Aquitalea magnusonii: one gene and its partner. The protein of the gene in region 2 interacts with the protein of the main gene of each other region in a pairwise test. Links are inferred from orthologs where the notes say so. Each region holds a gene or a part of one and is shown on either strand. Other genes may lie near its edges.

Evidence for each region.
Region 1: the proteins of DLM_RS18400 (region 2) and DLM_RS11680 interact in binary tests that used the Escherichia coli proteins (3 or more experiments, as listed by UniProt). The link is inferred for Aquitalea magnusonii from one-to-one orthologs.

Annotation. Positions count from the first base shown.
Region 1 is NZ_AP018823.1:2,445,535-2,449,129, reverse strand. The notes cover bases 149-3,098. They hold DLM_RS11680 (bifunctional alpha/beta hydrolase/class I SAM-dependent methyltransferase), read right to left. Parts: upstream 2,544-3,098; coding sequence 753-2,543; downstream 149-752. Other genes in these bases: DLM_RS11675 (lysophospholipid acyltransferase family protein), read right to left, coding at 2,568-3,098; DLM_RS11685 (phosphatase PAP2/dual specificity phosphatase family protein), read right to left, coding at 149-756. Outside these bases: more of DLM_RS11685, read right to left, coding at 1-148; more of DLM_RS11675, read right to left, coding at 3,099-3,221; DLM_RS11670 (phosphatidate cytidylyltransferase), read right to left, coding at 3,229-3,595.
Region 2 is NZ_AP018823.1:3,918,938-3,922,496, forward strand. What follows is about bases 224-3,137. They hold DLM_RS18400 (DeoR/GlpR family DNA-binding transcription regulator), read right to left. Parts: upstream 2,120-3,137; coding sequence 1,328-2,119; downstream 224-1,327. Other genes in these bases: glmS (glutamine--fructose-6-phosphate transaminase (isomerizing)), read right to left, coding at 224-1,328; glmU (bifunctional UDP-N-acetylglucosamine diphosphorylase/glucosamine-1-phosphate N-acetyltransferase GlmU), read right to left, coding at 2,316-3,137. Also shown: more of glmS, read right to left, coding at 1-223; more of glmU, read right to left, coding at 3,138-3,559.

The sequences.
Region 1 (3,595 bases), 1.5 Mb from region 2 along the record:
GCTCAGTGCCGGCCAAAGCAGCAGCCAGTACCAGCCGCCAAGCCAACTGGCGGCCAGGGTCAGCGCCAGCCCGCCCACTGCATAAGGCCTGCTCAACTGGCGGCGGCGTGTCTGTTCGATCTCCGCCACCCGGCTATAAGGCGGCAGTGGCATGGGGAGCAGATAACACACGACGATGCCCAGGGCGAAACCGGTGGGGATGTCGAGAAAGTGATGCTGCCAGGTGGTCAGTACCGATATGCCGATCAGCGCGAACCAGCCATGCAGCAGCCAGCGCCAACGCTGCGGCGTGTGTACTGCATAGCGTAGCCACAACACCGTCAGCAGGCTGATGTGCAGCGAAGGTGCCTGATTGAAGGGCTTGTCAAAGCCAGCCAGCAGGGTGAATAACTGGCCCGCCCATCCGTTCAGCGGCGGGCGCTCAAAGCCAAAGCGCAGCGGAAACAGCGCAAACAGCAGGCAGGAGAGCACGGTGACGCTCAGCAGCCGCAGCGCATGTCGGCGCAACTCCTCCCGGCTGCTGCAAATGAACAGCGACAGGCCGTAGAGGAGATCGATGCTCCAGTAGGGTAGGATGGTCCACGGCCACAGCGGGATGCGCCGTTCCCAGTCCATGGCGATATTGCCCACTGCCGATGGCGGCAGACTGGCGGCGTAGTGATTGGCCGCCCCGTATAGCAAGAAGAAAGCCGGACCAAGCAGCGCCAGCCACTGCAGGGCTTCGGGCCACTGGCGACGGTTGGTGGGCGGGCTCATGCCGTGGCTTGTGCCTGCACGGTTTGCCTCTGGTGCGGCGTGGCGTGCAGGCGGCGCGCGATGGTCACGCTGAAAATGCCCCATTCGTCGATGCGCTGGCAGATTTTCTCGAAACCCGCCGCGGCAACCAGTTGATCCATCTCTTCTTGGGTGCGGCGTCGCATCACCCAGTCGCTGCCGCCGCGATGGCTGGTGAGCGTGCGGGCAATCATCTCCAGTTGGGGATGCCAGGGTTGATTGGTGTAGACGAGATAGCCGCCTGCCGGCACAGCGGCGGCTAGACCAGCCAGCGAGTCGCGAATGCCGGCGTTGCCGGGAAACAGTTCATACAGGCCGGAGACAATGGCCAGCGTGGGGCGTGGCTGTAGTGCGGCGAGATCGGCCCCGTCGAAGGCATCGCCCTGATCGAAGCGTGCTTTGCCTTGCAAGCCGCGTTGCGCGATCAGCTTGCGTCCGGCGCTGACGTTGATGTCGCTGTAGTCGCGCAGTTGCAGGTGTTCGACGCGGTCGGCGTTGGTGGAGAGTGCATCCAGCACGTAGCGGCCATGGCCGGCGGCGATGTCCACCAGCCGCACCGGCATGCCGGCTTGCTCCAATTCCAAGACGGCCAGCGAGATCAGCTCCTGCAGGTGCAGTTTGCGCTGGCGGATGCCACGCCAGCCAATGCTGTCCAGATAGACGCGGTCGCCCAGCCGGCCTAGCGGCGTGATGCCGGAGGCTTGGTTGCGGTAAACGTAGTCCAGCGTGCTGCCGGAATCGAAACCGGTTTGCCAGCCTAGCCGGATGCCGTCGGACAGCCGGCCCAGCGTAGCCAGCGTCAGGCGGGTGAGGGCGAAGTTCCAGCGCTTGGGCGACAGGGCGGGCAGCGGCTGTTGCAGGCGATTGAATTCCTGGGCGGTGTAGCCGTGCTGGTCGGCTGCCAGCAGCGAGGGTCTGGCTACGCCGGCTTCCACGCGCTGGATGAAGGCGCGTATCTTGTCGAAGGCCAGTGCGCGGTCGCGCTCGCCCAGTGTGTCGTGATAGAAACCGGGCAGCTCGTGGCGCTCCTTGCACGGGCTGCCCAGATTCTGGAAAAAGGTTTCCTGCGGGGCCTTGTGTACGACGAAATCCGCGCCGGAGATCAGCAACTGCGTCGGCACGGTAATGGCACCGGCGTCGGCGATGATGCGCTCGGCGGTGTCGTAAAGGGCCAGCAGGATGTTGGCCGAGATGGGCCGGGTGATCAGCGGGTCGCTGTTGTAGGAGGCGATGCGCTCTGCATCGTGGGTCAGGAACTTGGCCTTCACATAGGAATTGACGAAGAAATTGCCGCGCAGCTTGTGCATCAGGCGCAGGCTGGGGCGAGCGAAAGGCACGTACAGCTTTACCTTGAAGGCCGGCGCAGCCAGGATCAGCGCGCGCAGGCGCGGCGCGTAATCATGCACCCAGCTTGCCGCCAGTACCGCGCCCACGCTTTGCGCAATGACGATCAACTGGTCAATCCGCACGCCGTGCTCCGCTTGCAGATGACGGACAAACTCTTCCAGATCACGAATCGTGGTGCCGATGCTGGGACTGAAGCCGCGCGGTCCGTCGTTGCGGCCGTGGCCGCGTGCATCCCAGGCGAATACCGGTGTATCTGCTAGGTCAAGTTCGTCCACCACATGCTGTAAGCGGCCGGAGTGCTCGTGGCCGCGATGCAATAGCAGGATGGCGCGCTGTGCCGGCGTGGTGATGGCCGGCCAGTGGCGGTAGAACAGCGCTTGTCCATCGAAACTGGTGAAGCGGGATTCCAGGGCTTGTCGCATGGCAGAGACCTTTCAGTTTTCTTGTCAGTGGCTGTCCGGGCCAGGTTCGGCGGGCAGGGTTTTTTGTTTTAACTGCAAAAAAGTGTCGCGAATATGCGCGCGGAAGCTGTCTTTGTTCTCTTGCCAGCACAGGGAGCGTCCTATGGCGACATCGACAAAGAAGGGGACCGGCAGCCACTGACCACGGCCCATCGCCCGGCCCAGGCCGTGCAGGTACACCGGCGCGACCGGGATGTCGGGGAAATCACGTAGCAGGTACCAGATGCCGGCTTTGATTTCAGACAGCGCTTCTGGCTCACCACGTGTGCCTTCGGGAAACAGCACCAGAATCTCGCCCGCTTGCAGTGCCTGCCGGCAGCCGGCCAGCGGGTCACGGCCTGCGCCCACGCCGCCGCGCACCACCGGGATGATGCCCACCACATTGGTGGCGAACCAGGCCATCCAGCGGTTTTTCAGAAAGTAATCCGCCGCGGCGGCGGGGCGCACGCGCGGGATCAGCCCCAAGGGAAACAGGCTGTAGAGCGCCAGAATGTCCAGGTGGCTGTTGTGGTTGGCAATGACGATGGCAGGGCCGGCGGTGGGCAGCCGTTCCTGATGCCGTACTGTCATCCCTAGCCACAGGCGCACCACCGGGCGTGCCAGCAGCATGACAAAGAGAATACGCAGCAGCTTGTTCATAAGGCGCTTAGAAGTACAGGTAGTGTACGTAGTGGAAAAACAGCGGTGCGGTATAAGTGAGCGAGTCCAGGCGGTCCAGAATGCCGCCGTGGCCCGGCAGTAGACGACCGGAATCCTTGACGCCGATGTCACGCTTCACCGCTGAAATCACGATGTCACCGATAAAACCCATGGAGCCGATCAGCAAACCTGCCAGTGCGGCATGCTGCGGACTGAATGGGGTGAGCAGGGGGCCGAGCAGCCAGCCGAGCAGGCCGGTGGTCAATACCCCGCCAAGCAGTCCTGCCAGAGTCTTGTTGGGTGATACCTTGGGGGCAATCTTGCGTTTGCCAAAGGACTTGCCCCACAGGTACTGCGCCACATCGTTCAACTGG
Region 2 (3,559 bases):
CCGGGCAACTGACGCAGTGCTTCCTGATAGCCATGTTCGGCCTGTGCATCCACCCGGCCACGCAGCTTGCCTAGCGTCACCGCCAGGGCAAACAGGCCCACCAACTGGGTGGTGAAGGCCTTGGTGGAAGCCACGCCGATTTCGGCACCGGCGCGGGTGTAGAACACCAGCTCGCTGGCGCGCGGAATGGCGGATTCGCGCACATTGCAGATGGACAGCGCCATGTTGTGACCCAGTTCCTTGGCGTACTTCAGCGCTTCCATGGTGTCCAGCGTTTCGCCGGACTGGGAGATGGTAACTACCAGATGCCTGGGGTTGGCAAAGGCGTCGCGGTAGCGGTATTCGCTGGCGATTTCCACATCGCAGCTGATGCCGGCAATGCTTTCGATCCAGTATTTGGCCGTCAGGCCGGCATAGAAGCTGGTGCCGCAGGCCAGAATCTTCACCCCTTCCACTTGCGGTAGCAGTTCGGCGGCACGGGCACCGAACAGGCCGGCAGCAAAGCCGTTTTCCAGCACCGCTTCGATGGTGTCGGACAGGGCCTTGGGTTGTTCGTGGATTTCCTTTTGCATGAAGTGGCTGTACGGGCCCAGTTCCAGCGAGGCCAGCGATACATCGGACACATGCACGGCGCGTTCGATCACCTGATCGTTCTTGTCATGCAGTACCACGCTGTCACGGGTGAGCAGGCCGATATCGCCCTCTTCCAGGAAGATGACGCGACGGGTGGCGGACAGGATGGCAGACACGTCGGAGGCGATGAAGTGTTCACCTTCGCCCAGCCCCACCAGCAGCGGGCAGCCCATGCGGGCGCACACCAGTTCGTCCGGGCGGTCCAGCGCGATGACGCCGATGGCGTAAGCGCCGCTCAGTTGGCGGGTGGCTTGCTTCACCGCATCAAACAGGCTGACACCGCCTTGATAGTAATGATGCACCAGATGGGCGATCACTTCGGTATCGGTCTGCGAGGTGAATTCATAGCCCAGCGCTTTTAGCTGCTGACGCTGTGCTTCGTGATTTTCGATGATGCCGTTATGCACCACGGCAATCTTGTCGAAGGAGATGTGCGGGTGGGCGTTGTGCTCGGTCACACCGCCGTGGGTGGCCCAGCGGGTATGGCCAATGCCCAGCGTGCCTTGCAGGTTTTCTGCCGCGGCGGCGGCTTCCATTTCCGCCACACGACCGACACGGCGTACACGGCTGATGGCATTGCCGGTATGCACGGCAATACCGGCGGAATCATAACCACGGTATTCCAGGCGCTTGAGGCCATCTACCAGAATGGGAACCACATTACGCGCCGCAATGGCGCCAACGATGCCACACATTATTTTCTCCTTGCACTATCGTTGCCAGCGGGCGCGCAAATCAGCGTGACGCCCTTGGCCTGAATGATGTCCCTGGATTCCGCCGGCAGTGCCTCATCGGTAATCAGGGTGTGAATGGTGTGCCACGGCAATTCCAGATTGGGAATGCGGCGGCCGATCTTGTCCGACTCCACCATGACGATGACTTCGCGCGCTACTTCCGCCATTACGCGGGACAGGCCCACCAGTTCGTTGAAGGTGGTGGTGCCACGTTCCAGATCGATGCCGTCCGCACCGACAAACAGCTGGTCGAAGTCGTAAGAGCGTAATACCTGCTCGGCCACCTGGCCCTGGAAAGATTCGGAGTGCGGGTCCCAGGTGCCGCCGGTCATCAGCAGGGTGGGTTCGTTTTCCAGTTCGCGCAGCGCTGCCGCCACATTGAGCGAGTTGGTCATCACCACCAGGCCGCGCTTGCTGCCCAGCAGCGGAATCATGCTGCTGGTGGTGGTACCGCTGTCGATGATGATGCGGTTGTGGTCGCGTATGCGCTCCGCCGCCGCACGGGCGATGTCCAGCTTGCGGTCGGACACCTGGCCCACTTCCGGCTCCACCGCCATTTCGCTGGGCAAGGCAACGGCTCCGCCATAACGGCGCAGCAGCAGGCCACCGGTTTCCAGCAGGGCAAGGTCTTTGCGGATGGTGACTTCGGAAGTGGCAAAACGCCGGGTCAGCTCATCGACACTGACTTCACCACGCTCTTGCACCAGGGTGGCGATGGCATGGCGGCGTTGCTGGGTATTTCGTTTGGTCATTGAAACGTTTCGTTTCGAAAGTTTTGCCATGATAACGGCTGAATATGCCGCTATCAATCGCCTTCACTGCAAAATTTGTTATTTTTCTTTTGCAACGAAAGAAATGCCACAGCTTTGCTGACAGACGACAAATGAAAATGCCCACCGGGCCTTCCTGTGGAAAGCGCAGCGGGCATGGTGTGCATCCTGCCGGGAATCAGCTCTTTTTCTGCGGACGCTTCCAGCCAGGAATGCTGACCTGACGCGCACGGGCCACGGTCAGGGTATCGGCCGGGGCGGTGCGGCTGATCACCGAACCTGCGCCTATCGTCGAGCCACTCTCCAGCGTGACCGGGGCCACCATCAAGGTGCCGGAACCGACAAACACATTGTCCTGGATGACCGTCTTGAACTTGTTGACGCCATCGTAATTGCAGGTGACCGAACCGGCACCCACGTTCACCTTGCTGCCGATCTCGGCATCGCCAATATAGGTGAGATGATTGACCTTGGAACCCAGGCCAACCGTGCTCTTCTTGATTTCGACAAAATTGCCGATATGCACTTCATCGGACAAGGCCGCTCCCGGACGCAGACGGGCATACGGGCCGATGCGGCAATCCGCCCCGACCACGGCATCTTCCAGATGCGAGAAGGCGGCAATACGGCTGCCTGCCGCGATCTTGACGTTTTTCAGCACGCAGTTGGCACCGATCTCGACATTGTCGCCCAGCTCCACCACGCCTTCGAACACACAATTGACGTCGATGCTGACATCACGGCCATGCAATAGCTGGCCACGGATGTCGATGCGCGCCGGGTCGGCCAGCGTGACGCCGGCAGTCAGCAGCGCGCGCGCCTGATTTTGCTGCAGGATGCGCTCCAGCTCGGCCAGTTGCAGCTTGTTATTCACGCCGGCAGCTTCCCACGAAGCCGACACGCTGGCGCTTTCCACCGTCACGCCATCTGCCACGGCCAGTGCCAGCACGTCGGTCAGATAATATTCACCCTGGGCATTGCCATTGCGCAGCGCCTGCAGCCAGCCAGAGAGCTGGCGGTTGGGCAGCACCATCATGCCGGTATTGATTTCGCGGATGGCCAGTTGTTCTGGCGTGCAATCCTTGTGTTCGACAATGGCCTTGAGCTTGCCGTCGTTGCCACGCAGCATGCGGCCATAACCGCTGGCATCTTCCAGCACGTCGGTCAGCACCGCCATACCATCGCCAGCAGCAGCAATCAGTTGTTGCAGGGTTTCGCTGCGGGTCAGCGGCACATCGCCGTACAGCACCAGGGTCTTGCCTTCGTTCGGCAGTGCCGGCAAGGCCATCTTCAGTGCGTGACCAGTACCCAGTTGTTCGGCCTGTTCGGCCCAGACAATGTCTTCATCCTTGATAGCCTGGCGGACCTGATCGCCACCGAAACCGTATACCACCACCAGCCGCGCCGGATTCAGGCTGCGGG